4 regions of the Brevibacillus sp. M2.1A genome follow, and region 4 is predicted to be linked to each of the others. Evidence: riboswitches for the same ligand, from Rfam matches in the RefSeq annotation. Region 4 holds a riboswitch; each other region holds the start of a gene.

Region 1 (7,772 bases), 2.1 Mb from region 4:
TGATGCGGCTTCAGTGGCTGCTCATCGGCAGACAGCGTATATTTGCGCTGATAACCGCGCGGCGTAATCATTTTGCCGTCGTATACAAACGTCGATGTATTTCCGATAATCACGGTGGTCAACATGCCGATATCATGCTCCAGCATTTGTGCCAGTGTCGTCACGACAACCGTTTCACGTTCGCGATAAGCACTTTTCACGATACCGACCGGCGTATCTGGTGAGCGGTACTGCAAAAGAATGCGTTGCGCTTCGACGATCTGGCGTGTGCGTCGTCCGCTGCGCGGGTTGTACAACGCGATCACAAAGTCAGCCATCCCTGCTGCGTCAATTCGTTTGGCAATCAGTTCCCACGGCGTCAAGTGATCGCTCAGACTGATCGTACATGCATCGTGCATGATAGGCGCACCGAGGATCGCTCCACAGGAATTGATCGCCGAGATGCCCGGTACGATTTCGATGGGTACGCCGGTAGCTTCTGTCCAGCCTTTTTCCACCAACACTTCGTATACGAGACCTGCCATCCCGTAAACTCCTGAGTCTCCACTGGAAATGACCGCTACCTTTTTGCCTTCCTCTTCCGCCTGACGCACGGCTTCTCGTGCACGCGCCACTTCTTCCGTCATCCCTGTGCTGACGATTTGCTGATTCGTCAAAAGTCCGCGGATCAAGTCTACGTAGGTGGAATAGCCGATAATGACATCGGACTCCTGCAGGGCTTCCCGCGCCCGCTTGGTGATATGCTCAAAACTTCCTGGACCAAACCCGATCACAAACAATTTGCCGCTCATAAGGCCCCTCCCCTTTTCGCTTCCTGTTTATAATAAAATCGATATCATCACGCTAACGAGCAGACATAAGAGCGAAACGAGATACATCAAACGAATCGTCGCGACAATGTCACTTGCCTGCAATGGTCGCTTCGCATCTCCCATTTTTGCCCGATTCGACGCAACGCCTTGGTAATAATTCAATCCCCCGAGCTGTACGCCTAGTGCGCCAGCGACTCCGGCTTCCGGCAAACCGCTGTTTGGACTCGGATGCAAATGCGCATCTCTTCTGATCATTGCCCAGCACTGTTTCCCATCCAATCGTTGCAGCCAGCTTGCGACGACGAGCAACAAAGCTGTCAAACGGGCGGGTATGTAGTTCAGTACATCGTCAAAGCGGGCAGATGCCCAGCCGAGATTCAGATACTTCTCGTTTTTATAGCCAACCATGGAGTCAAGGGTATTGGCGGCACGGTACGCCATTGCCAACGGCGCTCCCCCAATCGCTGCGTAAATTAGCGGAGAGACGATCGCATCGACGATGTTTTCCGCCACGGTTTCCACCGCTCCCCGACATACTTCCGGTTCATCTAGCCGCTCTGTATCACGTCCGACTACCATGGACAAGGAGCGTCTCGCCGCTTCCATATCCCCAGCCACAAGATGACGGGCAATCTCCATCCCGGCATCGGCCAAGCCTTTTATCGCGATCGTCGTGGAAATCAACCAGGCACCCAAGATCCAGGCAAGCACCGGATGGATGAACGTCGCTCCCCACAAAAGCAGCCAAACAACAGCGTAGCTGCCGCCAACGATCACGACCGGGAACAGGACTCCTGCCAGCTTCAAATGCGACTCCTCTTTGACCAGAGAACGTATGACCCGCTCCAATCGTGTAATCCACCAGCCCATGATGATCACTGGATGCGGCAGGCTCCGGGGGTCTCCTACCACCCGATCAATCAAGTAGGCCGCGCATAATATCCATACTTCTGTCATGTTGTCCCTCTCTTACTCTTCAGGGGTTATCGCATCCAATTCTGCCCTTCCGCATCCAAGCATTCCGTTACCAGAGCCTTACCATGCTTAAGGCCCTCGACCTGCCAATATCGGTCGGGATTGTTTTCGAGCCACGCGGCCTGGAACCAGCGGATTACGCCGCCATGTGTGACGATGACGACTGTATTGGATGCCTCCTCCTTGCCCACTCTCTCCAACAAAGAACGTAGCCAACGATCCACGCGCATCCCCAGCTCTTCCAGACTCTCCCCACGTGGAGGTCGATTTCGAAAAGGATCGTCGTACCATCTCGTTGCCCGCACAGGGTCCAACTGCATCAGCTCATCGTACGTCATCAGTTCCCACTCGCCAAAAGACAGCTCTCTCAAGGCTGGTTCCGAAATAACCGATAGCCCCACCATAGCTGCGAGCGGTTCGGCAGTCTGCCTGCATCTGAGCAGGTCACTCGAGTAAATCGCAGCGGGTCGTCCGATGAGCACTGATAATTCCTTGGCCAAATCACTCGCGTGCAGATGCCCGCGCTCATTTAAAGGAACGTCGCTATGTCCCAAATATCGATGCTCACGATTGCTGTCTGTCTCCCCGTGACGTATCCAAACCAGTTTCATAACCACCAGCTCCCGACTAACACCAGCAGAACGACCGCTTCACTGCTTTCGATAACAGCCCCGTAGCAGTCTCCGTTTAGTCCGCCCAGTTTTTTTGCAACCGAGCGTGAAAACAGTAGAGCGAACAACAGCGACAGGAAAATAGCTGTCATGACCTGCAAGCCCCCAAGATACCAACCTGCGGCAAACACGACGATGTAGCTCACGATGATAGCGGAAACGGAAAGCCCAGCACTGATGCCTTTTCCGATTCCTTTGTCCGCCGAAAGATATGGCCAGAGCTTGATCGACAAAAGCACATGTGTCCGCGCTGCCACTGGTGCTACGATCAAAAAGCTGCCCCATCCCGGATGTGCGAGCTCTGCGACTGCACCCGCCTTCATCAGCAAAAGCATAATCGCAGCAAGAACCCCCATTGCACCTACGCGGCTGTCCTTCATAATTGCAAGCACTTGCTCTCGCGGTCTACTACTGCCAAGACCGTCCGCGAGGTCCATCCACCCATCCATATGAAGACCACCAGTCACGTAGACCCATGCGACTAGCGTCAGAATAGCGGCGATCCACGGACTAAACAACACCAGTCCCGCTTGATGCACACCCCATAGCAGTAAACCGATGACGAGACCAACTGCGGGATACCAGTTGACGCTTCTTCTCCACGCCTCCTCGGAAGGACGAAGCCACGGAACCGGAATACGCGTAAAAAACGAGATCGCGTGTAAAAATGCATTCATCCTTTGATCCTCCACGGTATCCCTGACAAAACCGCGTAGACGGCGTCCGCTTGTCGCGCACTTCTCTGATTGACATCCCCCAGAACATCCGCGAACCATCTGCCCAAACGACTCAAGGCTACACCGCCCAATCCGACCTCGCTTGTGACAGCAATGACTTTTTGCGGGGAATTCTGAACGAGGGACAGCCATGCCTCCGCCTCTTGCAACAGGGCTTGCGTGTGTGAAGCACTTCTCCATTCCGCCTCATCCACGCTCATTAATCGATTACTCACCCAGGTGGACAGACAATCGATCAACACCACATCATACTGCTCACGAAATGCGTAGTAATCGGTTAAGCGCTCTCCTACCTCTACACAGCCCCATTCCAGCGGACGACGTGCTTGATGCAGCTCGATTCTCTGCTTCATTTCATCATCCCAAGCCTTGCCTGTCGCCACGTACAGGACTCGACTGCTCAGCTTCATTGCAAGCTCTTCCGCGTAGCGGCTTTTTCCTGAACGGACACCGCCTGTTACCAGCACCAAGCTCATCGCTGTTCACTTCCTTCCGCATGAGCTTCGCGAAGCGCTTCCATAAGTCGTTCATTTTCCTCTCGTCCACGCACTGCGATTCTCACATCATGTGCCGTCAAACCGGGATACATCGCACAGTTGCGGATCAGAACGCCTTTTTTGCCGAGCCGTGCCTGCAATTGTTCGGCTGACAATCCTTCTGGCGAGCGCAGTAGCAAAAAATTTGCCTCCGAAGGCCATACCTGCCAGCCCAACTCACTTCGGATGCTATCAGTTAAATACGCACGTTCTACTTTTATGAGCCTGCGCGTCTGTTCCTCGTATCCCTGCTCCTGCAAGCACAGTTCGCCTGCCAAAAGGGCCAGTGCATTCACGCTCCAGCTCACTTGCTTTTGGCGCATTTTCGCAATGACATCCGGGTGCGCAATCGCATAGCCCAGGCGCAATCCCGGGATCGCGTACATTTTCGTCATCGACCGCATCAAAATCACACGGGGAAAGTGGTCCAGCTGCGTCGCCAATGTATACTGCCGCTTTTCCTCTACAAAATCGAGGAAAGCCTCATCCACGATGAGCCACGTATTGGTCTCTTTCGTCCATTCCGCCATTTGGCGTAGCTCATCCGGCTGATACAGAATTCCTGTCGGATTGTTTGGTGACCCGACAAATACGAGATCACACTGCGTAAAAAGCGTGTACAGCTCGGCAGGATCGGGCTTGTACCCGTTCGCTTCCTTCCCGAAGCAGCCAATGACACGGGCTCCATACTGCTCGGAAAGTTGCGCGTATTCCGAAAAGCAAGGATATACTACTCCAACTGTTTGCGGCGAAAGACCGAGGATGGCCAGTGCCATCGCCTCCGCTGCACCATTGGCAGGCAGCAACCATTCCTCCGGCACTTGCAGCCGTCTCGCCAGTGCCCGACGAAACACACGATGTCCAGGGTCTGGGTAATGCGTAACAGCAGCCAACGAAGCCAGCAGCATCTCACGGACGCTCGCTGGCATCCCCAGCGGATTAATATTGGCACTGTAATCCAGAAACTGCCCGGGCTCTCGACCAAAGCGCTGCGCTGCGGTCAGCAAGTCTCCGCCATGACCATACGTCTCTATTACACCTGCGCTTGTCAAAATTCTACCCCCAGCACAGCTGGAATCCCTTCATCGTAGTAATGCTTGATTGGCTTCATCTCTGTCACCAAATCTGCGATGTCCAAAATCTCCTGCTTTGCTGCCCGTCCCGTAATCACGAGGTGGATATGACTTGGCCTGTTTTGAATCGCTTCCAACACATCGGACAATGGCAACACATCGTCAATCGGGAAGCGGTCAATCGCCAATGCATTATTCAGCTCATCCAGAATAACGACATCGTACGCTCCGGAAGAGAGCTTCTCGCTCGCAAACGCCCAAGCTTCTTTCAATGCCTGACGATGCTCCTCCGGTGTCTTCGTCCAGGTGAAGCCGACGCCCATTTGCACGATTTCAATGCCCAATTTATCGAAAATAATCTTTTCTCCGTATGTACGCTCTGGAGACTTGATGAATTGAACCATCAGCACCTTTTTCCCGCGCCCTGTTGCCCGCACAGCCAATCCGACTGCTGCCGTTGTTTTTCCTTTGCCGTCTCCTGTGTAAACGAGGGTCAAGCCCCGCTTCTTATCGTTTTTCTCCATCGTGACCACCTCAAAAAGTGACGTATTTTACTCCGCTGTTCCATCCATACTTTCCGAAGCAACAAAACGGTCATGACCGTTTTGTTGACCGCAAGCGGTCGCATCCACTTTTGTGAAAAACGTCGAGACGTTTTTCACAGAAAAAAAGCGCTCTGTTTCCCCAGTACGTAAGGAAAAACAAAGCGCGGATAGCTGAAAAGCAACAATCCTCACCTCTTCCTTTGACCCGAAGGAAATCAGTGTAAACATAAAACAGGCAGGTCTCCTGGCTTGAGGATCATCGCTTTTCTTCTCCTTCCCGCTCCCGGATGGGCAGTGGATGGCATGGTGCCTTGAAGAATAGCTACTCTCTTACAGTGGCGGGACCGCGTTGGCTTTTCACCAAACTTCCCTTTTAACCTTGCTCCTGCGAATCGGTTTCGCAAAAACAAGGACCTGTTTCTCTTCCATATGTAAATGTCATTCGTTTCGTTGACAAGCACTTGCTTTAATAATAGCAAAAGCTACCGAGGATTCAAGCAAAAGCTGCGATTCGTCGCAGGTGTCTATTGGCAGAAAAATAAGATAATCACCGTTTACTTACCTGAAAATTTTCGTTACCCTATTGGCAAAACAATCGAAAGTGGTGTGCAGTCATGCTATTTCCTCCGATTCCAAAAATACCCGACATGATTCTGCCCAGCCCACTGCCGATCAAGGAATGCGGCGAACCGATGATCCCCCTCTCTTCCTTTACGGAGAAAATCACGGTCTATCCAGCCTACTACCACGAGGGCTATGCCGGAACACAGCCAGAAGCTTTTTTGCGAGAAGGGGCAGCACGCAGGCTCGCCACGGCAGCCGCCCAACTGCCCGTAGGCTACAAACTCGTCGTGCTGGACGGCTGGCGCTCGTTCGAGGTACAGGCATCGTTGTATGAACGTTTTCGTGAAGCTTTGCTTTTACAAGGCTGGCAGGAAGGACCTGCACTCACGGAAGAATTGAGCAAATTCGTCGCATATCCAACAACAGACCTCTCCAAGCCGTCCCCTCACCTATCCGGTGGCGCAGTCGATCTGACTATCGCAGGACCTGATGGCTGGCTGGAGATGGGAACAGACTTCGATGATTTCAGTGACAGGGCTGATACTCGCCATTATGAAGAGCTCGTACAGCCTACCCCAAAAGACATCGAGATTCGCGACAATCGACGATTGCTCTATCATTTGATGACCGCTGCCGGATTCGTCAACTATCCGCAGGAGTGGTGGCATTTTGAGTATGGTACGCGCACTTGGGGACAAAAAACGCAGCAAGAGCCGATCTATGGCGGTGTCTTGTCGATGTAACCACAAATACTCAAGTATTCAGCCGATAAAGGCATGAGCCCGGTCGATACCGTACTCATGCCCAGATGGCCGCTCACTCCTCAATAAATTCCTGTACCTTTTAGGTCACTGGTATTTCAGAAGATGCTGCTGAAATCAAAAGGCTTTTGTTGTATTCAGGTGACAATACAATATTTGTATAAGTTCCGCGACCAGACACATAGTGATAGGAATGCTCGACCCCTGCTGGGATAAAAATAGCTGCTGGACTCTCAACAGTCTTCTCTTCATCACCGAGTTGAACATGACACACTAGCCCAGTGCCATCAGGTGCATCTCCCCAAAAGAGGAAGGCACTGTCACAATGATGCGCATGTCTGTCTACATGTTTTTCAGGAATACCGGACAAATCGCATAGTCCAAACATCCTTTGGATCACATAGAATGAGGCTCGCTCATCAACACGCGAATCCATCATAACCCAGCGTATCCCTGGACCGTCACGATGATACTGTAGCTCTGAAGCACCTTTGGGAAACGGCTTTCCTACCTGTAAGGAAACAGGTAGCTTTGGACTTCCTATTGGAGGCCGCTTTTCTTCGAGAAGCCGTGTTCTTCCAATTGTTTCGGGAGGAAATGGCTCATACGCTTTGGAATTTCTCTTTACGGCTTGGACATGGTAAGCCGATGTATGCGTAAAGGCATTTTGCCCGGTGATAGGGCGCAATTCGTCCGGCCTATACCCTGTCGTCAAACGTATCGCTTGTACAAGTTCGGGAATTCTATCCAAAGAATAGCGATGATCATTTCGCAGCTTTTGCAACGCAGCAGTAAGCTGGATCAAGTCAGTAATGCCTGCTCTTTCACCGATCCCTAAAATTGTCGTATCAATGACAGAAGCTCCTGCATCAATAGCCGCCAGCGCATTCGCTTGAGCAAAACCGAAATCATTATGAAGATGAACTTCAATTTCGCATCCAAGCTCCTCAATGGCACGAGTTACGATTCTTTTGCATGTATCAGGCTCCCATATCCCGACAGTATCTGCCAGACTAATCCGATCTGCGCCTGCCTGCAAAGCGATATGACCTAATCTGGCAATCTTCTCCCACTCTGTCCTTGAAGCGTCTTCAATCG
Region 2 (7,772 bases), 1.2 Mb from region 4:
TCGTTTATACGCTGAAACTGAGATCAGGCGTGAAATTCCACGATGGAACTGATTTCAATGCAGAGGCGGTCAAATACAACTTTGAACGCTGGAGTGACAAGAGCCATCCACAGCATTCACCAGAGGGCTTCGAGTACTACGTAAGCCAATTTGGTGGTTACAAGGGTGACGCGACTCATATCATCAAATCCGTGGAAGCAGTCGATCCGACCACTGTAAAATTCACGTTGAATCGTCCACTGGCTCCATTCCTTGCCAACCTGGCAATGTCTCCTTTCGCGATTGGCTCGCCTGAGGCATTGAAAAAGGATGTTAAGAAATTTAATGAGCATCCAATCGGTACAGGACCTTTCAAATTCGTAGAGTGGAAGCGCAACGACACCATCACACTCGAGAAAAACCCTGATTACTGGAACCCAGGATATCCGAAGCTGGATAAATTGGTGTTCAAGGTCATCCCAGAAAACACTGCACGTCTGACTGCATTGGCATCTGGTGAAATTGACTTGATGGATGGTCTAAACACAGACGATATCCCGGCAGTAAAAGACAATAAAGACTTGCAACTCTTCCTTCGTCCTACTAATAACATTGGATACATCGGCTTTAACGTAGAGAAGAAGCCACTCGACAATCCAAAAGTTCGTGAAGCTATTGCTTATGCGATTAACAAACCTGAAATCGTAACTGCCTTCTTCGATGGGGTTGGAGAACCAGCAGTCAACCCAATGCCAAAAACAATGTGGGGACATAACAACGATATTAAAGATCGTGAGTTCAACCTCGATAAAGCAAAACAATTGCTGGCCGAAGCAGGACATCCAAACGGTTTTAAAATCAAGTTTTGGGCAATGCCAGTTCCACGTCCGTACATGCCAGAGGGTGTGAAGATTGCAGAAGCAATCCAGCAAGACCTGAAGAAAATCGGGGTTGATGCTGAGATCGTGACGATGGAATGGGCAACGTATTTGGAAAAGACTCGTTTGGGTGAGCAAGAAATGTTCATGCTTGGTTGGACAGGTGACAATGGCGACCCTGACAACTTCCTGGCTGTCTTGCTCGACAAAAATAACATCGGAAGCAACAACTATACACGCTGGGCAAACGAAGAAGCACATCAATTGATGATGAAAGCACAGTCCACTCCAGACCAAGCAGAGCGCGAAAAAATGTACAAACAAGTACAAGAGATCATCTTCAAAGATGTGCCAATGGTTCCGCTGGCACACTCTACACCAGCATTGGCAGGAAAAGCGAATATCATAGATTACAACCCGCATCCAAAAGGGTCTGAAAGTTTGGAAAAGGTAGATTTCAAGTAAGCTGATTCATCGTAAAAGGGTAAGAGGAGTGCATACCTCTTCTTACCCTTCTTTCATTATTTGGCGATTATTTTATGCAGGAAGGCGAGGAGATGGCATTGCTAGCTTACAGCATTCGAAGAATTTTAATGCTCATTCCTGTCTTAGTGGGCATGTCAATCATCGTTTTTTCCATTATTCGTGCCATCCCTGGTGATCCGGCTTTGACGATTTTGGGAGAAAAGGCAACACCACAAGCGATTGCAGACATACGAGAAGCGTTGGGATTGAATAATCCGTGGTACATACAGTATTTCGATTATATGAAAGATATTTTGAGCGGAAATCTTGGGGAATCGTTACAAACGAATGCGCCGATTTCAGATGAAATCATGCCTTATTTGGCGGCGACGACTGAACTTACGATTGTGAGTATGCTGATTGCGGTGTTTATCGGTGTAAATGCAGGGATTCTTTCTGCGTGGAAGCAAAACTCCTGGTTTGACTACTGTGCGATGTTGATCGCCTTGGTTGGTGTATCCATGCCAATTTTTTGGCTAGGTTTGATGGAGCAGTGGGTGTTTGCCCAAGAGCTGAAATGGCTGCCATCAGTTGGTCGCGACGATTCGCGTAATCCCGTAGAGGCCATTACGCACTTTTATATACTGGATACGATGATGGCTGGTCGCTGGGATCAGCTATGGGAAGTTATCAAGCATTTGATCCTGCCAGGCATTGCATTAGGTACGATCCCGATGGCGATCATTGCACGTATCACTCGTTCGAGCATGCTGGAAGTCATGCGTGCCGACTACGTCAGAACCGCTCGTGCAAAAGGGCTGACACAGTTTTGGGTCGTGTACAAGCATGCGCTGAAAAATGCAATGATCCCTGTTTTGACGGTAATTGGTTTGCAAACAGGGTTGCTGCTGGGTGGAGCTGTTTTGACAGAGACGATCTTCGGATGGCCAGGTGTCGGTCGTTATATTGTGACCGCCATTGGAAACCGTGACTATCCGGTTATCCAATCCGGTATCCTTGTGATCGCGACGATTTTCGTCCTGATCAATCTCTTGGTCGACCTTCTGTATGCCTATATCGATCCTCGCATCAAATATCGCTAAGGAGGGACGAAGAGACATGGCACAACCACAATTACAACCACAAGATCAGGTAGTACCTTTAAAAGTGAAGCAAGAAGAAGTAGTCTCTCCTTGGAAGGATGCATGGAGGACACTACGAAAAAACAAGCTGGCGTTGGTGGGCTTCGGGATTATTTTGTTTTTCATTGTTGTGGCGGTATTAGCTCCATGGATTGCTCCGTATCCGTACGACGAAGGTCAGCTCGTAATGAAAAACAAGCCCCCTTCCGAAGAGCATTGGTTTGGAACAGATTACAATGGTCGTGATGTATTTAGTCGCGTTATTTATGGGGCGCAAATCTCCTTGTGGGTAGGGACGTTCTCTGTCATTGGCTCCGTTCTCGCAGGGACCTTGCTCGGTCTTTTGGCAGGATATTATGGCAGATGGATTGATACGATCATTTCGCGTCTCTTTGATATTATGCTTGCATTTCCAAGTATTCTTTTGGCAATCGCTGTCGTTGCCATCTTGGGGCCTTCTTTGCAAAACGCCTTGATTGCCATTGCGATTATTAACATTCCGACATTTGGACGGCTAGTACGTGCCCGTGTATTGAGTTTGAAGGAAGAAGAATTCGTCATGGCGGCACGGGCAATCGGAATGAAAAATTCCCGGATTATCATGCAGCATATTTTGCCGAACAGTCTCGCACCAATCATTGTGACCGGGACAATGGGGATCGCAACAGCGATTATCGAAGCAGCTGCACTTGGCTTTCTTGGACTGGGAGCACAAGCGCCAGAACCAGAATGGGGAAAAATGCTCGCTGATTCACGTCAGTACATTCAGAAAGCACCATGGACCGTTATTTTTCCGGGGCTCTCTATCATGCTGACCGTTCTCGGCTTTAACTTGATTGGGGACGGCCTGCGCGATGCACTTGACCCGCGGATGAAAAGCTAGTCCAATCGCAAAAAAGACAGAAGGGAATGTGATGCCGTCCTTCTGTCTTTTCTTGTTTATTCTTCTTCCATGAAGGTGCGGCACAACTGATTGAAAGCAGGAGCAGCTTTCGTGATGACTTGATGCTTTACGTTCGGGATCATTTCGAGTCTTGCTTTTGGCAATTTCATGCTAAGCGTCTGCGCATAATGGTGCATCCGTTGATCACGTTCGCCATAGGCAAGTAAAATCGGAAGCTGGATGTTGCTCAGGCGCTCTGTACATTGATATCGATGTCCGGCAGCGTAAAGGTATTTCACGCTAGTAGGATCTGTTTTGGAGGCGTGTGCCGTCCATTTTTCGCGCATTTCTGGGTTATCGACATGTGAGGAAGCAATGGAACGGGCAAGAAGAGGAACTCCGTGAAGCATCGACAACGCCTGGGCCATCCAAAATCGTCCATGTAAATACAGGTCATTCACTTCGGAAAATCCGCTCACGAGTATACCGCCTTGTGCATGATCAGGATAGCGAAGACAATATTCAAGGGCGATAGAGGCACCTTGGGAGTAGCCCAAAATAAAGGGACGCTCAATGCCGAGTGCCGGGATCAGCTTATGGAGCCGTTCTGCCAACTCCCCAATGGAAAAGGGCTTCTCCATCGGAGAACTGTCGCCATGTCCGGGTAAATCAGGGACAATGAGCTGATATGTATCTGCGAGTGTTTGCTGATAAACAAAATTGATAGAGCCGATACATGGCGCATGGATACACAATAACGGCTGGCCTTTTCCTGATATGTGAAAAGCAAACTGTTTGCCATCCTGATGGACGAGTATTTGTTCCATTTTCATTTTCACCCCACTTATAGGTTGTCCGATCCAAGGGAGATTTTTCAATTGAACTCTTCTTTTTTTGATGGGGAAGTGGTATTCTCGCAATAGAATAATTGGTGAAAGCAGGGTGAAGAAGTTGTTTCAAGAGCGCATTTCGAAGCTCCACACGTTTTTGACAGAGCAAGAGCTGAACGCGGTGTTGATTACCTCTCCCAAGCACGTCTACTATTTGACCGGATTTTTTACAGACCCGCATGAACGTTTTATGGGTCTTGTTATTCCTGCTGAGGGAAAGCCTTCCTTGATTGTACCTGCTCTTGATCGTGAAGCAGCGGCAGAAGCTTCGTTCGTTCAAGATATCCATACACATACGGATATCCAAAACCCGTATGAAATTCTCAAGCAAGTGTTGCCAGCGAACTTGGCGAAGCTCGGTATTGAGAAAAGTCATATGACTGTCGAGCGCTATGAAGCACTTGGACAAGTTGTTCTGGCGTCAAGCTATGTGGACGTGGAAGAGCCACTCCGTGAAATGCGTTTGATCAAATCCGTGGATGAAGTGGATCGTCTGAAATACGCTGTTCAGTTGGTCGAGGATTCCTTGCGGGAGACCCTGAAGAAAGTTCAGAAAGGCATGACCGAGACAGAAATCGTAGCTGAGCTGGAATTCCAGATGAAGCGCTTGGGCGCAGAAGGCCCATCCTTTACGTCCATGGTATTGGCAGGGGAGAAGTCGGCACTTCCACACGGAAAGCCAGGAACCCGCCAGGTGCAAGAAGGCGACTTGCTTTTGTTTGATATCGGAGTAGCTGCAAACGGATATGTATCCGATATTACTCGTACCTTTGCTGTAGGCGAGATCAGTGCCCAGCTGCAAGAGATTTACGAGACGGTATTGGCGGCCAACGAAGCGGCAATTGCTGAGATTCGTCCGGGTGTGACCTTTGCGCATTTGGATAAAACCGCTCGCGATGTCATCACTGCAAAAGGCTACGGTGAATACTTCATGCACCGTCTTGGGCACGGACTTGGGATGGATGTACATGAATATCCGTCTGTTCACAGCCAGAACCAAGAAGTGCTTCGACCAGGGATGGTTTTTACGATCGAGCCGGGCATCTATTTGCCAGGTGTAGGCGGCGTGCGGATTGAAGACGATGTATTGGTTACGGAAACGGGAGTTGAAATACTCACGCAGTTCCCGAAAAAACTGACTTCCATCAACTAATGAAGAAATCATAAAAATTGAATACGTATCGAATGGTGCTGGATGGCATATGCCGTCAGCTTAAAAGGGAAGTCCGGTGAGAAACCGGCGCGGTCCCGCCACTGTAACGAGGAGTGCCTAGCAAATAGCCACTGTTTTTTGGAAGACAAAAAATGGGAAGGTAGCTGGGTGTGTTGATCCGTAAGCCAGGAGACCTGCCATGCGATCCTATACAATCGACCCACGAGGATGGGGCAGATGTGGAAGCAGTCTATGAAAGGGCGCCTTTATGCCTGCTTATAGTTATATCTACGTTTGTCATGCACCTCCCGATTGAAATGGGGGGTGCTTTTTTGTGGAGGATTTGGTTCAAGCCATCATTTCCAAACAGAAAAGAGGATTACAGATGATGAAGGCAAACAAAACGCATACAGTAATAAAAGGACTAGCTTTCGGTATTATGACAGCTGCCATGCTTTTGGTTTCGGCATGCGGCTCCACTACGACAACACAGGCTCCAGCCAAAACAGAACAAACAGCTGCTCCAGCAGCAGAAGGCAAGCCAGTAACACTAACCAATAATGGTATCGAAATGACTTATCCAACAGCACCTGAGCGTGCAGTGACTTTGAACCAGCACGTCACCGAAATCATGCTGGCATTGGGCCTTGCTGATAAAATGGTCGGAACTGCTTACCTGGATGATGAAATCCTTCCTGAGTTAAAAGCAGATTACGACAAGATTCCGGTACTGTCTGACAAGTATCCTACGAAAGAAGTGCTGCTGGCAGCGAACCCAGACTTTGTATACGCCGGATGGAAAAGTGGATTCGGCGAAAAGGGCGTAGGATCGATGCAAGATTTGGAAAAGGTTGGCATCAAATCGTATCTGCAAGCGTCATCTAGCATGCCTGGCCCGACTATCGACGATGTGTTTGCGGACATTACGAACATTGGACGCATTTTCCGTGTGGAGGACAAAGCCAATGATTTGATCCATAAAATGAAGAGTGAAATGGATCAAACAATGAGTAAAATTGGCAAGATTGACGAGCCACTAAAAGTGTTCGTGTACGACAACGGGGAAGATAAACCATTCACAGCAGCCAACAACTACATGACATCCTTAATCAAGAATGCAGGCGGTAAGAATATTTTTGACGATATTCAAAAGGGTTGGGCAGAGGTAAGTTGGGAACAAGTAGTAAGTCGCAATCCAGACGTGATTATTATCGTAGATTACGGGGATAGAACCGTCGAGCAAAAACGCAATTTCCTTTTGAGTAAAAAAGAATTGGCGGATATCCCTGCGATTAAAAATCAACGACTAATGGTATTGCCTTTGTCCGCAGCTTCTGAAGGTGTTCGAGCACCGATTGCGCTGAAAATTTTGGCGGAAGGACTCTACCCGGATAAATTCAAATAGAGTACGCCCCTTTTAAGGGAGGGAATAGCACTGCAACAGATCAAGTTACCTTATATCATCATTACTTTACTGGTCGGACTTTTCCTCTCGATTACGTTCGCAGTTACCCTGGGATCAGTAGAGATTAAGCCGACTACGGTATGGAAAATCGCCTTATCAAAAATTCCGATGTTGACCCAATGGATCGAAGTGGATTGGTCCAAAGGTGAGCAAACGATTATTTGGGATATTCGCTTTCCTCGTGTACTCTTGGGGGCAATCGTCGGCGCAGGTCTGTCTGTCGTGGGAGTAGCGATTCAATCGTTGGTTCGCAACTCCCTGGCTGACCCGTATGTGTTAGGCGTATCTTCAGGTGCTTCGGTTGGCGCTACCTCGGTAATTATTTTTGGAGCATTCAGCATGTACGGGCAGTATGCGCTATCCTTTGGCGCTTTTACAGGCTCCCTTGTGTCCATCATTCTTATTTTTACGCTATCCCGTATTGGTGGACAAAACTCGACGGTACGCCTGCTCATGGCTGGAATTGCGATATCTGCGATCTTGTCGGCCATTACCAGTCTGCTTGTTTTTTCAGCGCCAAATGAGCATGGAATTGGGACGGTTCTGTTTTGGTTAAGTGGCAGTCTGGCTGGCGGGAAATGGGAATACCTGACGATCCCTACAATGATTGTCGTCATCTGTCTCATCGTCTTAATGGCCCAATACCGCTCGCTCAATGCGATGCTGATGGGCGAAGAGTCAGCGGGGACATTGGGGGTGAATACGGTACAATTCCGCAAGCTTCTCCTGGTGATCACGGCACTGCTCACGGGGGTGATCGTGTCCATCGCGGGATCAATCGGTTTTGTCGGATTAATGATGCCCCACATCGTCCGTGTAATGGTTGGATCAGATCACAGACGTGTTCTGCCTGTCAGCGCTTTGTTTGGCGCGATCTTTCTCATCTGGGTTGATGTAGTTGCCAGGCTTGCCTTTGC
Region 3 (7,772 bases), 1.8 Mb from region 4:
CACTATTATCGTCAACTTTTACACCATATAATTGTGCATCAGGTGCAACGCCCACATAACCTAAGGAGTTGTTTCTTCCGGCGATGACGCCCGCTACAGCCGTTCCATGTCCGCTGGGGTCTGCTTCTGGGGGAACTGTATTGCTGTATGCATTGTATCTGCCAGCATACACTAGGTCCTCGTGATTTGCTGCTCCACTGTCCAGATAACCAATCTTCACACCAGCCCCTGTGTACCCTCGTTTGTGGAACTCTGTAATGTGAGAACCAGCGGGTGCTACGTGAGTCCAAGATATAGTTTGTGCCATGTGTGCTTTATACACAAAATCTTCTTCTACATCCAAAACATTCGGGTCATTACGCAAGTCGTTCAACATTTCATCATTAGCATCTTCAATAATAAACAACTGAGGAAACTGTTTTAGTTCTGCGTGAATCTTGGGCTGCTTTACTAGTCCTTTTCCCGCCAACTTCATGGTATTCTTCTCGACTTGCTTGTTGAGTTTCTGCTTGTTTCTACCGTGGTCTTTGTCTTTGAAAGTAATAATGTGAAGTTTACTCAATTTAATTCACTCCTTATAATTTTTCGTTTATCACAGACCTGATGATAATAAACAAAATAGAAAAGCCACCCGGCGTCCCGAGTGGCTCAGCTCCTATTTGCTTATCTCCATTTTATCAAAGAGTCATGTTCACTTGCAGAATCCTCTTGTAGTGTAAACTTTTGTAATGAAATGTCATTTTACATTTTCTTTTTAGTAAATATTTCCTAAATTTCAATCCATAAGAATAATATATGAGTGTAATCTTTTCAACGTGCCATCGTAGCTCCCATCTTATATTTAGCAGCTATTTTGTTTTTTTAGAAGTCGTTCTTACTTAAGCAGAGACTGACTCTGGCTATTGCAATCCAATTTGCGATTTCACTTGCAGAATCCCGCCTTGGAAAGAAAAATTCGCATTAGCCCCAATCGCCCCTTCTCCCTTATACATGTAGACGATCGTGTGTCCTTCCTCTCCCTTTTTCCCAACCTCAGCAAGCAGTTTGCCTTCTCCGCCCACTATTTTTTTCACTTCCTCCAAGCTCATCCCATTTTCAATCTGTTCAAATTCACTCTTCGTGATCGTTGCTTTCTCTGTCGCTGCAGGAGCAGTCGCTTCTTGTGTTGGTGTAGCTGGCGCGGTTGCTTCAGCTTCAGCTGGAGCCGTGCCAGTTGGCGTTGTTGGCACAGGTGCTACCGTATTTCGTTGATTGCCCGGAGCTACATCCAGCCAACCTGACAATTCTCGACAGAGACGAATGATACCTCCAAGACTTTTCGGGCATAAACATGCAAAAAGAGCCTCGTACAAGGCTCCCTTTGCGTTTCCATTACTCTTTTACATAAAGCTGATACATCCCGGTTTCTTCATCCGTTGCCTTTGCAATTCGAAAAGCTGCTTCCACGCTTTTCTTGTTTTGAATTACCTCGTAGAAAAAGCGCAGGGCGAACATCAGCGCAGAATTTCCGTCCGGGTAATCATCTGGCCCGATATACGTATGGCAACCACTGTCCAGAAAGGCCTTCGCTAATTCGGGATCACCAAGCGAGCATCCGTTACCTAACACGATTTTTCCATCCAGCTTGGCAAAACGTCTAACCTCGTCAGAGCCAAAGTCACCCTTTGGTTCTCCTTCCTCGTAAACGTCCTCGCCTAGCTCTGGCATAATGAGGCTACCCTCATCTCCATGGAAATTCAGAACAATCATATCGGTATTTGGGTAAAGGTCGGTGCCATTCAATACATCAATCAAATCGCTTGGTCGACCAATCCAGTACGTAAAGACTCGAGCTCCAAAATACTCAAGTGTATTTCGGATTGCTTGGCTATCCAGATCCGTATCCGGACCAATTACTAAGGCAACATTCATTTCAGGTTTACTCATCGTGATATTCCTCCATTTGCTTGTAAGTGGTGTTTATTTGTGGGTAAACAAAACCATTTACGTGGAGGGGGTCGGGCCAACTGGTGAATGGCAAGACGTTACTTCCTAATCATCAAGTAGGAAAACTCCTCTTCAATTGGAATATTTTATAAATTTTCAGTAGTATATCACCCAAAACTTGGCATGTAAAGTTTCCCTCATTACGCAAACCCTTTTTTGATTTTGGTCTTCATATCACGATACAGCTCTCCGTATGTGATCGCATGCTCGATATGCGAATAGGAAAGCACGGAATCGCCATCCTTGCTCTCGCAGCACGCAAAGAATAGGCTTTCCATCAGATTGTGATTCTCGATGGAATTGGTAATATGAACGCAATCCTCAATCGAATCATGAGCGTCATGCTTGTAAAAAAGAAACGTCCCTTCTTTGAATGCCCCTTTTTTGTTGGCGTCTTTCCAGATGAGCATGCCCAAGGTAATAAAATACCCTTCCTGGAAGCGGATGACGCCTGTAATGACAGAATTAATCGTGGTCGGAATGATCGCAATCGAGTCATTGAGCTCATTGACGTATTCATACAACGCTTTATTGGATTCTCGAAGATCAGCGATTGGTACATGAAGAAGCTGCTTGTCTCTTAACTTTTCTACGAGTTGCTGAACGCATAGCGTCTTATTCAAAGTTGAAATCACAACCTCATCACTTCTCCCATTGTAAGTAAGTGCCTTCTTTACGTTATTCGTGATGAAATGACATATCCCTACAAAATCCGCACAAATCTTCTTACTTTTTCAGCGAGAATCAAATCCCTCTCTTACCTAAGACGTCCAAAAGCCCTTCACGCCTTTTTGTGACGAGAAGGGCTTCTTGGCGCAAATTTACGCCTTTCCTTTTAGGTAATCATCCTTTATCTTCTTTTCCTGTTCAGCGGTGGTCATGTCTTTCTCCAACACCTGATACATCAATTCATCCTTTACTTGGCGAGGGACTCCTTTTTCCTGATGATTTGGGACAGATGAACTCGAGACAGAGTCATGTTCCATACTGCGTACCTCCATGGCTTTTTGGGGTTAGCTTACCCGAAAGCGCCCACTCCATTCACCACACCCGCTGAACACGGAGCATTTCACGTAGTTCATCGACCGAACGCGGAATATGTCCGCCCAACTCGCGCTTCCACTGCTCAGGCAGTGCCTCCCACACATCAACGAGCAACGGCATACCCAGATGAAGACTCTCCAGCATGGCTCTGTTTTCCAATGCCTCCTGCGGATCTCCCGCGAACACAAGCCTGCCTGCATCCATGATGCAAATCCACTCGGCCCATTCAAAGGCAATATCCATATCGTGTGTTGCCATCAAAACAGTTGTTCCTTGCCGGTGAATGGCATCGAGCTCCCGCAGCAAATTTTTGGTCTGATAGCGATCCAAATACGCAGTAGGCTCGTCCAATAGCAAAAGCTCTGGCTCCATGACCATGACCCCCGCGAGCGCCAGCCGCCGTTTTTGTCCCAGGCTCAAATGATGAATCGGAGCTTCTGCCAGCTCTCTCAACCCGAATGCATCCAGCACCTTTTCTACCTTTGCCCGGATTACTTCCACAGGCAGCTTCTGATTGCATAAACCGTAGGATATATCTTCTGCGACCGTGCTTGCGATCAACTGATGCTCGGGATCTTGAAAGACCAAGCCCACCTTTTGCGTCATCTCTTGCAATGCGGCTCGCTTGTAGACAAGCGGTTTTCCCTTCCACAGCACTTGTCCCTGCTGTGGCTCGATGATTCCGTTTCCATGCAAGAACAAAGTCGACTTCCCACAGCCATTCCGTCCCAAAAGAACACATTTCTTCCCCTCAGGAATCCATAAGGACAGCCCTGACAGGACAGGTCCTCGCCCTCCCGGATACGTGTACTGCAAATCGATGAACTCCAACAACCGTGATGTCATAACCGCCAACCTCCTGTCCACCACTCAAGCAGCACCAGCAGCATACAGCCTGCGATTGCCTCCCACTCATAGCGGCGTGAGCGGGCATGGGTATGAAACGAGAGCACCTGCATGCTCTCCCCAAAGCCCCTAGCCGCCATTCCTTTGTGCAAGGCTTCGTATTTGCGCATTGCTCTGACAAACAATTGCGCAACGAGAACCCCTGCATCCCGAAGCGTCGCTCGGAAGCCGCGATGACCTCCGCGCGAACGTTGGGCAATCCAGAGCTGATGAGAAATCGTTACCAACACAAAAATAAACCGATACATGATCATTAATAAGTCAGTTACAAGGACAGGCATACGTAGCCGGCGAAGCACCTGCAAAATATCAGCAAACGGCACGGTAAACAAAATGAAAGCAAAGCAGGATAAGCTCGCCATGGTACGCCAAAACAAGATCCAAGCTTTACTGAAGGACGACATCGGCACATAGAGCACATAAGAACCCAGCTCCCATGCTGCCGCGACCTGGACCTGCACTTCTCCTGCTCTCGCCCCTTCAACTAGTAGAGCAGGAAGCCCCGCAGCGAAAAACGAGAGCGACACGATCATAAAGGTAAAATAGATACGGACAGGAATCCGGGCATACACCACTACCCATACCGTCATCCACACAGCGACAGCCATCTGCATCCATACATGTCCTACCAGGACGAGCAGTAACAATGCGCTCGCCAGTAATAGCTTATGAGCAGGCGGCAGACGTTTCAGCCTGTTTTGATAAGAGAGAGAATCAAGCTGCAGACCGTTCATTTTTTCCGCTTATCCAACCGGCCTTTGTACAAGCCCACGGCGTAGCCAACCACTCCCGCTCCCAACGCCGCCTGCACCGCAAACAATAGACTCTCCGTCTCTCCCCCTGGCGGCTCTATCAGCGGCTGGAACCACGGTTCGTAGTTCGGGGCGATTTCCTTGATCGCTTCCTCTGCCACGCCATCTGCGCCGCCAAATTCCGAATCCTGAACCAGCAACAGCGGGACAATAGCCAGTACGATTACTCCAATGAGTAAAAGCCAGTTCCATCCTTTTTTCACAGCGATTCCTCCCGTTTGAGCAAACGAAGCTGTGTAAGCTCTTTTGCGTTGTAAGATAACAACCAGTTCCAAACAAGAACGGTCAACAGACCTTCACTGATGGCGAGCGGTACTTGCGTGAATGCAAAAATTCCTGCGAATTTGGCAAACGAGGCCAACACTCCGCCAGATTCAGCTGGAAATGCGAGTGCCAGTTGAAGCGAAGTCACTACATAGGTAGCGAGATCAGCCAAAGCCGCCGCCGCAAAAACCGCCAGTCGCTGGCTTCCTGCCACTTTCATGATCAACCGATAGATTCCGTATGCCACCATTGGTCCTACCACTGCCATAGATACAGCATTCGCCCCTAGCGTAGTCAAACCTCCATGCGCCAATAGCAGGGCTTGAAACAAGAGCACCATGCTCCCTAGCACAGACATCGCAAAAGGTCCAAACATAATGGCACCGAGGCCCGTTCCAGTCGGGTGAGAGCTGCTGCCTGTAACCGAAGGGATTTTCAGTGCAGATAAAACAAAGGCAAACGCTCCTGCAACGCCAATTAGGAGCTTCATTTCGGGATGTTCTTTTACAATTTTGTTAATCGAGCGAATCCCAAGAATAAAAAATGGCAAGAAGACAGCCCACCAAAATAAGGCCCAGGATAAAGGCAAATACCCTTCCATGATGTGCATCGCGTGTCCTGTCTCAGGTTCATTGAGCAAAAAATACAGGACGAAGCCCGCGATCATCAGACAAGTAGATACGAGACGAGATCGATTCATGTTCATTCCTCCTTCACTCACTTTCGTTCTTTCCTCCAAACAAAAAAATCCCATCCATCAATGGACGAGATGTGCACACAAAACAACAGACTGACTAGACAGCCTCATTGCCTCGTATTCACCGCTCCTTTCCGCGAAGGTTCTGTGGGTGTGGCTACTAGGTAGGTCTCCTGGCTTCCAGATCCATGCGCTCCTTGTCCTTCCCCATACGAAAATGAGTGGTTTCCTTCTCAAAGAGAGCTCCCTGGTTACAGTGGCGGGACCGCTCGGGACTTTCACCCGATTCCCTGTTACCCTTTATGCGTCACATAAAGGCACCTAACGCCGACTATATGCAATTGACTGACAATTCATGTTTGTCCCACATCATTATACCGGATCACTACATAAATCGGAAGAATATAAGCGAAAACGCATAAGTCGATGACCCTTACAAACGGAGCCATCGACCTATGCATACTTTGTTTTATCTATTCTTTTGCGTCTACGCCAATCACTTCACTAATATGTTTAAAGCCATCGCGTTGCATGAGCTTCAGCAGTTTTTTGTTGATTTGCTTGGCGATACCTGGGCCCTGATAAATCATCCCTGTATACACCTGAACGAGACTAGCTCCTGCCCGGATTTTCGCGTAGGCGTCTTCCCCGTTATAAATACCGCCGACACCAATAATTGGTACCTTATCTCCTACTTCTTGATAAATCTCCTTCACCCAAGCCGTGGAACGCTCTGTAAGAGGTCTTCCGCTCAAGCCGCCCGCTTCCTCGGCAAATCGATGTCCGGAAACCGCCTCGCGTGATAGTGTCGTATTGGTAGCAATAATTCCGGAAATGCCTTCTTCTACAGCAGCGTGAACCACATCGCGCATGTGCTCATCTGACATGTCTGGCGCTACTTTCAACAAAATCGGCTTTTTCTTGATGGAACGCGCTTCCATTTCGGTTGCCTTTTCCCTTACTGCACGCACCAAATGACGCAAGCTCTCTGTTTCCTGCAAGTCACGCAGATTCGGGGTATTCGGAGAGCTGATGTTAATGACGAAATAGTGACCGTATGCATAGAGCATGTCCATACATTTGCTATAGTCGACGGCCGCTTCTTCATTGGGCGTTACTTTGTTTTTCCCAATGTTAATCCCAATCGGAACATCTGAGTATGCGTAATCGACCAAATGCTGGGAAGCCAAATACGCACCGTGATTGTTGAAGCCCATTCGGTTAATGACAGCTTGATGTTCCGGCAATCGGAACAATCGGGGCTTCGGATTGCCTGGCTGCCCCTGCGGCGTCAATGTCCCGATTTCCACAAATCCAAAACCAAGGGCACCCAACGCATGGTAGACTTCTGCATTTTTATCAAAACCGGCTGCAAGTCCGACTGGATTCGGAAACGTCATTCCCCACAGCTTATTCTCCAACCGCTGGTCTTTTACCTGATAGATCATCTTCAGGATGCTTTTGCCTGGAGCAGAATCCTCCACCAGCCTTAAGGCACCAATTGTCTTTTCGTGAATCTCTTCCGCATCTTGCTGGAACAGATATTTTCTTATGAGCTGATACATCGGCTGCACTCCTTACTCCGTTTCTACCTTTTTACCTCATAGTAGAATACCATACTTTTTCGGGAGGATGTAACCTTTATACGTGATACATATTTCCAGCCAAGCAGGCAAATCCTAACAGCACCACCACGCACAGGGGGATAAGTCTTTCATGAAAGTGGACGGAAAAATCGGGATTGGTCAAGCCATTATGGTGATGATGCTGACGATCGGCATTACGAACCACGTAACCGTTATCCCCCTCTTATTGAGTAAAGCCGGAAGAGATGCTTGGTTGAGCGTGTTGATTGCCGGTATCCCTTTTTCCTTCTGGGCGTACTTGCTGTTTGTGGTTAATCGAAGTACGAAGCAACAGTCTTTGCATGAATGGCTTGCGCAACGCTCAGGAAAAATCGTCAGCCATCTGTTGCTCACCCCGATCATGGTCTGCCTGTACATGATGGCCCTAACCAACCTGATCGATACCCAGACATGGACGACCGTCAACTACTTGCCTCG
Region 4 (7,772 bases):
TAACGGGTGAGGTACCTGACCGCGATCCGCAAGCAAAGGATGCCTGGGTGGATTTGCACGCTCTGCGTAACTTCGTTCAATGGCGATATGATCAGGGACGAATGGAGCAGATGTTCTATGATAAAGCTATGCGTCACCTAAACAAAGCAATGCCAAAAAAATAATCGAAACCGGAGGAGAAACATGCAAGACAATATTATTTACTGCATGGTGCCAAAAGCATACTGGGAAAAGTGGATGGACAAGGATCACTACTTGCCGCGCGATTACGAGCAGGAAGGCTTTATTCACGCGACGAAAGGGGACGAGCTGCTTGAAAAGGTAGCAAACCGCGTCTATGCACAGTTTGACGAGGAGTTGTATGTACTCGTTGTCGATGAAACAAAAACGACTTCGGAAGTCAAATACGAGGCTGCGAAGGACGGGTTGCTGTATCCACACATCTATGGACCGCTGAATCATGATGCGATTGTGGATATAAAGAAAATGAATCGGATAGACGATCAGTGGCGTCTGGGAACGTCCATCCGCTAATCTTCTACCAGCTAAACCACTTGAGTAGCGCAAGCACTTCTTGGCGCTTAGCCTCAGGGAGCTTGTCGAGTCTGCGCAAGAGAAGATCGATTCGCATGCGCTGTTCCACTTCGGATTCCGGTACCTTTTGTCCCTTCACCCATTGACGTTTCAGGCGGACTGGATCTGTATCAGAGATGATCCGAAGCAGCTTTCTTTCCAACAAATCTAAGGAAGCCATAGGTGAAACCCTCTTTTTCGTTTAATCCGTTTCTTCTATTATAACACGGGTACATAAAGAAACCATGATTGGCGCACAATGGTAAAGGTGTTGAATATAACCCTTTGTAGGAGGCGTATCGATTATGGCGAAGCCGGATGACCGTTCTGACAACGCAGAAAAACTTCAACAGATGATTTCCAATACGGAAGAGAACATTCGTGAGTCCGAAGATTACCTGACGGCTCATGCTGGAGAGATTTCTGCAGAGGAAAAATCAACCCTCGAAGCGAAAAATCAGCGTCGTGAAGAAAGCATCGAGGGATATCGCGCGGAAATCAAGGATGAATCTTCGCAGGCATAACCTTGCTATCAAACGTCTGGCGCCACCTATGCGTCAGGCGTTTTTTCATTCTATCGGGCAAAAGTGCAACAAAACATGATTTGTTTTGCGAAACATGGTAATCTGTAAGGGGACAAATTGAATAAGAGGAGAAAGACTTATGAAGCGACCAGAAGATACACGCGTCGTTGTCGGCATGTCCGGCGGAGTCGACTCCTCCGTGACGGCTTACCTGCTTAAGCAACAGGGATATGACGTCATCGGCATCTTCATGAAAAACTGGGATGATACCGATGAATTCGGCCACTGCACGGCGGAAGAAGACTTCCAGGATGTCCGGCGCGTCTGTGAACAGATCGGCATTCCATATTACACGGTAAACTTTGAAAAAGAATACATGGACAAGGTATTCCAGTATTTCTTGGATGAATATAAACGAGGACGTACACCGAATCCGGATGTCATGTGCAACCGTGAAATCAAGTTCGGTGAGCTTCTCGCCAAGGTCATGGATCTGGGGGCGGATTATATTGCTACCGGCCATTACGCGCAGGTCAAGTACATCGATGGCGAGTACAAGCTGATTCGCGGCGCTGACAACAACAAGGATCAGACTTACTTCTTGAATGTACTGGGCCAAGAACAGCTTTCCAAAACGATGTTCCCGATCGGTCATCTTCCGAAACCGCAAGTAAGGGAGATTGCAGAGAAAGCAGGACTTTATACAGCGAAAAAGAAGGACAGTACTGGGATCTGCTTTATTGGGGAGCGCAACTTCCGCGAGTTCCTGCAAAACTACTTACCTGCCAAACCAGGAAATATTGAGACCGTAGATGGAGCAGTCATCGGTACGCACGACGGACTGATGTACTATACATTGGGTCAACGACAAGGCTTAGGGATTGGCGGAGGTCATGGCACGAGCGGACAGCCTTGGTTTGTTGTAGACAAAGATCTGGAACGGAATGTCCTGATCGTTGGTGAAGGCTCTGATCATATCCGCCTGTACTCGAAGAGTCTCTTGGCGACCAACGTGAGCTGGGTCAGTGATAAGAAGCCTTCCGAAACGTTTTCTTGTACAGCCAAATTCCGTTATCGTCAGCCAGATCAGGGAGTAACCGTTCACCTGCTGGAGGATGGCAACGTAGAAGTTGTATTTGATCAGCCGCAAAAAGCAGTGACACCTGGTCAGGCTGTTGTCTTCTACGATGGAGAAGTATGCTTGGGTGGAGGGACGATTGACAAGGTACGCTTAGTCGATAAAGAGAACTAAGATAGACATAGACGGGGGAAGCACTCGGTGGATGCTACGAAAAAATCAAAAGTGATTATCGTTTCATTTTTGGCGGGAGCAGTTCTCTTGGCGATCATCTCTTATTTCGGGATGGCCTCCATGGGTAAAGAGCATATGGCGACGATCCAAAACGTCATCAAGGAGAACGGCGGGGTTGTAAACGCGGGTGGAGTGACAGCGGTTCCGCTGGAGGAAAGTCCTTTTACCAACAGCGGAAAAGGCAATACCATTTACCGAATCCACTTTACGAAAGATGGGCAAACGTTGACGGCTTGGTATCGTGCCGATAACGAATCCTCCATCAAGAAAGAGCCGGAAGCATGGATTCTACCGTAATAACAAGGATAAACCTGACTGGGAGAGTGAAGGCATCACATGACCCAATATGCTGGACTGCGTGAGCTGGCTGAACTGATTCGAAGACTCGAGCCAGAGTTAGCGGGTGCACAATTAAGTATTCTTGCTCATGAGAATAAAGAGGAAATCGCAACACTGCTAGTGGAAGGACTCGGAATGAAGGTTCCTGTCCAACACAGCTCCGGCGAATATGCGAATCATTTGGCGATTTTGCGTGTTGGAGCGAACAAGTACACCTTTGCGCAAGACTGGAGAGAAGTGTACATCAGTGAAATCAACTACTGTGCGTGTCGCATACCTCCAGGGGCCCATGGATTGTTGGTTCACCATATCGATTATCCAGGCGTGATTTATGATGTCTCACGAAAACTGGCCGAGTATGAAATCAATGTTTCCAAGTTGAATGTATCGCGCGAGCAAAAAGGGAAGAATGCCCTGCTTGTCTCTGTGACTGATGAAGAGATTACACCGACGATTGTTTCCGCCATCGAAGAGCTGCCCCAAATCACCAGAGTGTTATCACTACAGTAAGCAAATCATGATAAACAAAAACTGCCCGTTTTTAGCGGGCAGTTTTTTTCGTAGCGAATTTGAGTCCATAGCTAATGAGGACTGGCAAAACAGACGAATGATTTTCGTCAGCAAATTCTTTAAAGGAAGCCTTGATTTGACCTTTACCCATGGAGGATAATCGTTCGACCATCGCCAGGGATTTTTCTTTGACCAAGAACCGGCCATCGTTTTCCAACTCCCCAATGGTGAGGAGCGCATGGACGTCGAGATCATCTGTCAGCAGCTTCGGTAATTGACTCTCCTTCGCAAGCAGCACGCTCTCATTCCAATGAATCGAGGGACTGCCAGCTATATAACGTTGAAAAGCATGTGGTTTGGTCAAAAGTACATGCAAAACAAACAAGCCACCTAGCGAATGTCCAATAATCGCTTGCTGCGTCCGATCGATGGGGAAGTCATTTTCAATGCTAGGCTTGAGATCCTCCTCCAAAAAGGTGAGGAACTGCTCCGCTCCCCCCATCTGAGGCCACTCTGTACCACTTGGGTTGCAAGGAAGCTCTGAGGCTGGAACTTCATATGTGTAATCAAAGAAACGGGCAGGATGGTACGGACCCTCCGTTGGATAGCCAATCCCGACGACGATAGCAGGATACACACCAGTTCGTTCAGGGCCACGTGATTGTATCCGTATCGCTTCGGTCATGGTGGCAAAAACAGAGTTGCCGTCTAGCAAATATATGACGGGAAAACCTGATTCCGGAGCGGGATCAGCAGGTATACTTACGAAAATGTGATAGTCTCGCTCTTGATAGGTCATGTTTTTACTGTATGAACGAGGAATGACGACAGGTTGATAGTCGGTGCTTTTCATGAAGGCTACTCTCCAATCTCCCCAAGGCTAACCAGCACGCACAAAATCTATTATATGAACGAGAACCAGAGATTGGCAATAGCCGAAAAAGGAGAATAGTTAGTTTTCGAAAAGAGCCCATACTGAGCTTGACTCCTACGATATATTGAGGTAAAGTAAGTTTTACCAACTACATATTGATGCGGTAAGGTGTTTGCCAGCCAGATTTGGTAGACTTAATAGGGAAGTCGATGAGAATCCGACGCGGTCCCGCCACTGTAATGAGAGAGTTCCATTTGCGAAAAAATGCCACTGATCCTGAAGGATCGGGAAGGTGTAAATGGAGCGATGATCCAAAAGCCAGGAGACCTGCCTAACCGCTTGCACTGTTTACCCTACGGGAGATAGGGAAGTGTTCGAGCGCTCAATTCGCATTGGCGAATTGCTAGATGGAAGTCATCACGCGCATTCGGCATGTAAACGTCGGATGCGCTTTTACTTTGGCTAAATAACATACATACAGAGTAAAAATAGTAGGATAGGATGAGGGACATGCTAATCGCTTATGATTCAAAAACAGGAAACGTCCGAAGATTCGTCAACAAAATTAATTTGCCACATGTGGAAATTAATCAAGATATGGTGCTGGACGAGCCATTCATTTTGGTCACATACACGACGGGATTCGGACAAGTGCCGGAGAAGGTGGCGACGTTCCTGAAGCGAAATCATGTCCATCTGCGCGGAGTATCTGCCAGCGGCAACCGCAACTGGGGAACCAGCTTTGCCAAAAGCGCGGATACGATCGCGAGCCAATATGGCGTTCCGGTGATTTCTAAATTTGAACTGTCCGGTACCGGCCGTGACGTGGAACAATTTACGAGTGGGGTGGCAGCAATTGCGGCATATTGAACTGAACAACGAACTGATGCAGCGTGGCAACGACGGATTTTATCAACTGGAAAAGGATCGGGAAGCGGTTGCGGTCTTCATGGAAGAAGTGCAGTCCAACACGATGACTTTTAACAGTGTCAAAGAACGCATGGACTATTTGATCGAGAATGACTTCTATGAAAACGTCTATGAAACATACACGGTTGAGCAGGTTGATGAAGTTTTCCGTTTGGCCTATGACGCTGATTTTCAATTTGCTTCGTATATGGCTATCTCCAAATTTTATAAAGATTACGCCTTGAAAACGAACGATAAATCGATGTACTTGGAGCAGTACCCAGACCGGGTGGCCGTTGTGGCACTGTCCCTTGGACAAGGTGACTTTGAGCTCGCCAAGCGTTTAACAGTATCCATGATGGACCAACGTTTGCAACCAGCGACACCAACTTTCCTGAACGCAGGCAAAAGCCGCCGTGGAGAAATGGTCTCCTGCTTCTTGCTCGAAATGGATGATTCACTGAACTCTATCAACTTTATTTTGGGCACTTGTATGCAGTTATCCAAAATTGGCGGCGGGGTAGCCGTGAACCTGTCCAAGCTCCGCGGACGAGGAGAGCCGATCAAAGGCGTCGAGGGCGCGGCAAAAGGTGTCATGCCAGTCCTCAAGTTGTTGGAAGATGCATTTTCCTACGCGGATCAAATGGGCCAACGCAAAGGCTCAGGTGCAGCGTACTACAACATTTTCGGCTGGGATATCAACGAGTTTCTCGATTGCAAAAAGATCAATGCAGATGAAAAAGCGCGCATCAAAACGTTGTCCATCGGCCTGATCGTACCAAACGTTTTCTACAAGCTGGCTGAGGAAAACAAGCCACTGACTGTGTTTGCTCCGTACTCCGTGTACAAAGAATACGGCGTGCATCTGGATGATATGGACCTCGATGACATGTACGAGGAGCTCCTGGCAAACGATCGCATCAAGAAAAAGACCGTGATGAGCGCACGCGAGATGTTGACCAAAATCGCGATGATCCAAATGGAATCAGGCTATCCGTACATCATGAACAAAACGAATGCGAACAACAATCATGCCCTGAAAGATCTCGGCTCGGTGAAAATGTCCAACCTGTGCACGGAAATCTTCCAGCTGCAGGAGACTTCGACGATCACCAATTACGGCGAGATGGACATCATCCGTCGCGATATTAGCTGCAATCTGGCATCGCTCAATATTGTCAACGTGATGGAACGCAAAATGATCCGTGAATCTGTCCACGAAGGAATCGAAGCCATTACAGCCGTAAGTGACATGACGCGTGTAGAAAACGCTCCAGGCGTTCAAAAGGCTAACCGCGAGCTGCACTCAGTAGGTCTCGGTGCGATGAACCTGAACGGTTATCTGGCAAAGAACAAAATCGCTTACGAAAGTGAAGAAGCGAGAGATTTCGCCCGTACGTTTTTCATGATGATGAACTTCTACTCCTTGGAAAAAAGCATGGAAATTGCCAAGGAAACAGGCAAGACCTTCTTGGGCTTTGAACAATCGGAATATGCAAAGGGCACTTATTTTAACAAGTACGTGACGAATGACTACAGCCCACGGACGGAAAAAGCAAAGCTTCTCTTTGAAGGAATGCACATTCCGACGCCAGAGGATTGGGCGGAGCTACAGCAAAAGGTGCAAAAGCATGGCGTTTACCATGCGTATCGTTTGGCGATTGCACCGACACAGAGCATTTCCTACATTCAGAATGCGACTTCTAGCGTGATGCCAATCGTTGAGCATATCGAAACGAGAACGTATGCCAACTCTACGACGTATTACCCGATGCCGTACTTGTCGCAGGAAAACTATTTTTACTACAAATCGGCATATGTGATCGATCAATTCAAAGTAATTGATCTGATTGCCGAAATTCAAGAGCACATCGACCAAGGAATATCGACTGTGCTGCACGTGAACAGCAACATTTCAACCAGAGAACTGGCTCGCTATTACATTTACGCAGCGAAAAAAGGTCTGAAGTCACTCTACTATACGCGTACGAAGCATTTGACTGTAGAAGAGTGCATTAGCTGCGCGGTTTAGTGAACGCGATTCATAAAGGAAAAGCATCAAGCAAAAAGAGAAGAGGAACGCCATATGAAAGCAGTCAATTGGAACAGGCCGGACGACGATTTTACGATGACGTTTTGGAATCAAAACATCATGCAGTTCTGGACGGATGATGAGATTCCGCTATCAGATGACAAGATGGCCTGGATGGAGCTCAGTGCAACTGAACGGGACACGTATAAAAAAGTATTGGGCGGTCTCACCTTGCTGGATACGGTTCAAGGTGGAGTAGGGATGCCGAAAATCATGGAGCATGTCGATGGACTGCAAAGAAAAGCGGTTCTCGCCTTCATGGGCATGATGGAGCAAATCCATGCCAAATCGTACAGCAGTATTTTTACCACGCTGGCATCGACAGAAGAGATTGACGGTATTTTTTCGTGGGTAGAAAATAATCCACATCTGCAAAAGAAAGCGGCCCTCATCTCGAAACGCTATCAAGAAATTGAGAAACCGAAAGATTTGTATATGGCGATGGTAGCGTCCGTCTTCCTGGAAAGTTATCTGTTTTACAGCGGCTTCTTCTATCCGCTCTATTTGGCGGGTCAAGGAAAGATGACAAGCAGCGGGGAAATTATCGATTTGATTGTTCGCGACGAGAGCATCCATGGACTCTATGTCGGCGTTCTCGCGCAAGAAGTCTATCAAGGTCTGAGTGTGGTCGAGCAGACC

What was found. A riboswitch is a leader RNA that binds a small molecule or an ion and turns the genes downstream of it on or off. The one in region 4 is predicted to bind cobalamin.
Region 1: another riboswitch for cobalamin. It lies ahead of HP567_RS09230 (hypothetical protein); the one in region 4 lies ahead of nrdI (class Ib ribonucleoside-diphosphate reductase assembly flavoprotein NrdI).
Region 2: another riboswitch for cobalamin. It lies ahead of HP567_RS13640 (ABC transporter substrate-binding protein); the one in region 4 lies ahead of nrdI (class Ib ribonucleoside-diphosphate reductase assembly flavoprotein NrdI).
Region 3: another riboswitch for cobalamin. It lies ahead of HP567_RS27260 (energy-coupling factor ABC transporter permease); the one in region 4 lies ahead of nrdI (class Ib ribonucleoside-diphosphate reductase assembly flavoprotein NrdI).

Annotation. Positions count from the first base shown of each region.
Region 1 covers NZ_JABSUY020000001.1:1,855,875-1,863,646, reverse strand. Annotated here, with positions in the region: gene cobJ (precorrin-3B C(17)-methyltransferase) at 1-791, opposite strand, end outside; gene cbiB (adenosylcobinamide-phosphate synthase CbiB) at 819-1,769, opposite strand; gene HP567_RS09255 (histidine phosphatase family protein) at 1,796-2,398, opposite strand; gene cobS (adenosylcobinamide-GDP ribazoletransferase) at 2,395-3,135, opposite strand; gene cobU (bifunctional adenosylcobinamide kinase/adenosylcobinamide-phosphate guanylyltransferase) at 3,132-3,671, opposite strand; gene cobD (threonine-phosphate decarboxylase CobD) at 3,668-4,783, opposite strand; gene cobO (cob(I)yrinic acid a,c-diamide adenosyltransferase) at 4,780-5,328, opposite strand; gene HP567_RS09230 (hypothetical protein) at 5,356-5,577, opposite strand; cobalamin riboswitch at 5,567-5,782, opposite strand; gene HP567_RS09225 (M15 family metallopeptidase) at 5,964-6,656, shown strand; gene HP567_RS09220 (homocitrate synthase/isopropylmalate synthase family protein) at 6,757-7,772, opposite strand, start outside.
Region 2 covers NZ_JABSUY020000001.1:2,755,239-2,763,010, forward strand. Annotated here, with positions in the region: gene HP567_RS13615 (ABC transporter substrate-binding protein) at 1-1,322, shown strand, start outside; gene HP567_RS13620 (ABC transporter permease) at 1,415-2,425, shown strand; gene HP567_RS13625 (ABC transporter permease) at 2,442-3,347, shown strand; gene HP567_RS13630 (alpha/beta fold hydrolase) at 3,404-4,174, opposite strand; gene HP567_RS13635 (M24 family metallopeptidase) at 4,299-5,390, shown strand; cobalamin riboswitch at 5,407-5,606, shown strand; gene HP567_RS13640 (ABC transporter substrate-binding protein) at 5,776-6,795, shown strand; gene HP567_RS13645 (FecCD family ABC transporter permease) at 6,865-7,772, shown strand, end outside.
Region 3 covers NZ_JABSUY020000001.1:5,707,757-5,715,528, forward strand. Annotated here, with positions in the region: gene HP567_RS27220 (S8 family serine peptidase) at 1-562, opposite strand, end outside; gene HP567_RS27225 (hypothetical protein) at 900-1,352, opposite strand; gene HP567_RS27230 (delta-aminolevulinic acid dehydratase) at 1,372-1,926, opposite strand; gene HP567_RS27235 (hypothetical protein) at 2,127-2,621, opposite strand; gene HP567_RS27240 (hypothetical protein) at 2,808-2,972, opposite strand; gene HP567_RS27245 (energy-coupling factor ABC transporter ATP-binding protein) at 3,028-3,876, opposite strand; gene cbiQ (cobalt ECF transporter T component CbiQ) at 3,873-4,670, opposite strand; gene HP567_RS27255 (energy-coupling factor ABC transporter substrate-binding protein) at 4,667-4,951, opposite strand; gene HP567_RS27260 (energy-coupling factor ABC transporter permease) at 4,948-5,712, opposite strand; cobalamin riboswitch at 5,856-6,049, opposite strand; gene HP567_RS27265 (quinone-dependent dihydroorotate dehydrogenase) at 6,183-7,274, opposite strand; gene HP567_RS27270 (GerAB/ArcD/ProY family transporter) at 7,426-7,772, shown strand, end outside.
Region 4 covers NZ_JABSUY020000001.1:3,913,397-3,921,168, reverse strand. Annotated here, with positions in the region: gene HP567_RS18820 (hypothetical protein) at 1-164, shown strand, start outside; gene HP567_RS18815 (DUF952 domain-containing protein) at 184-534, shown strand; gene HP567_RS18810 (hypothetical protein) at 539-754, opposite strand; gene tlp (small acid-soluble spore protein Tlp) at 879-1,097, shown strand; gene mnmA (tRNA 2-thiouridine(34) synthase MnmA) at 1,237-2,349, shown strand; gene HP567_RS18795 (hypothetical protein) at 2,377-2,706, shown strand; gene HP567_RS18790 (ACT domain-containing protein) at 2,746-3,258, shown strand; gene HP567_RS18785 (alpha/beta hydrolase) at 3,290-4,111, opposite strand; cobalamin riboswitch at 4,282-4,481, shown strand; gene nrdI (class Ib ribonucleoside-diphosphate reductase assembly flavoprotein NrdI) at 4,643-5,002, shown strand; gene nrdE (class 1b ribonucleoside-diphosphate reductase subunit alpha) at 4,989-7,073, shown strand; gene nrdF (class 1b ribonucleoside-diphosphate reductase subunit beta) at 7,128-7,772, shown strand, end outside.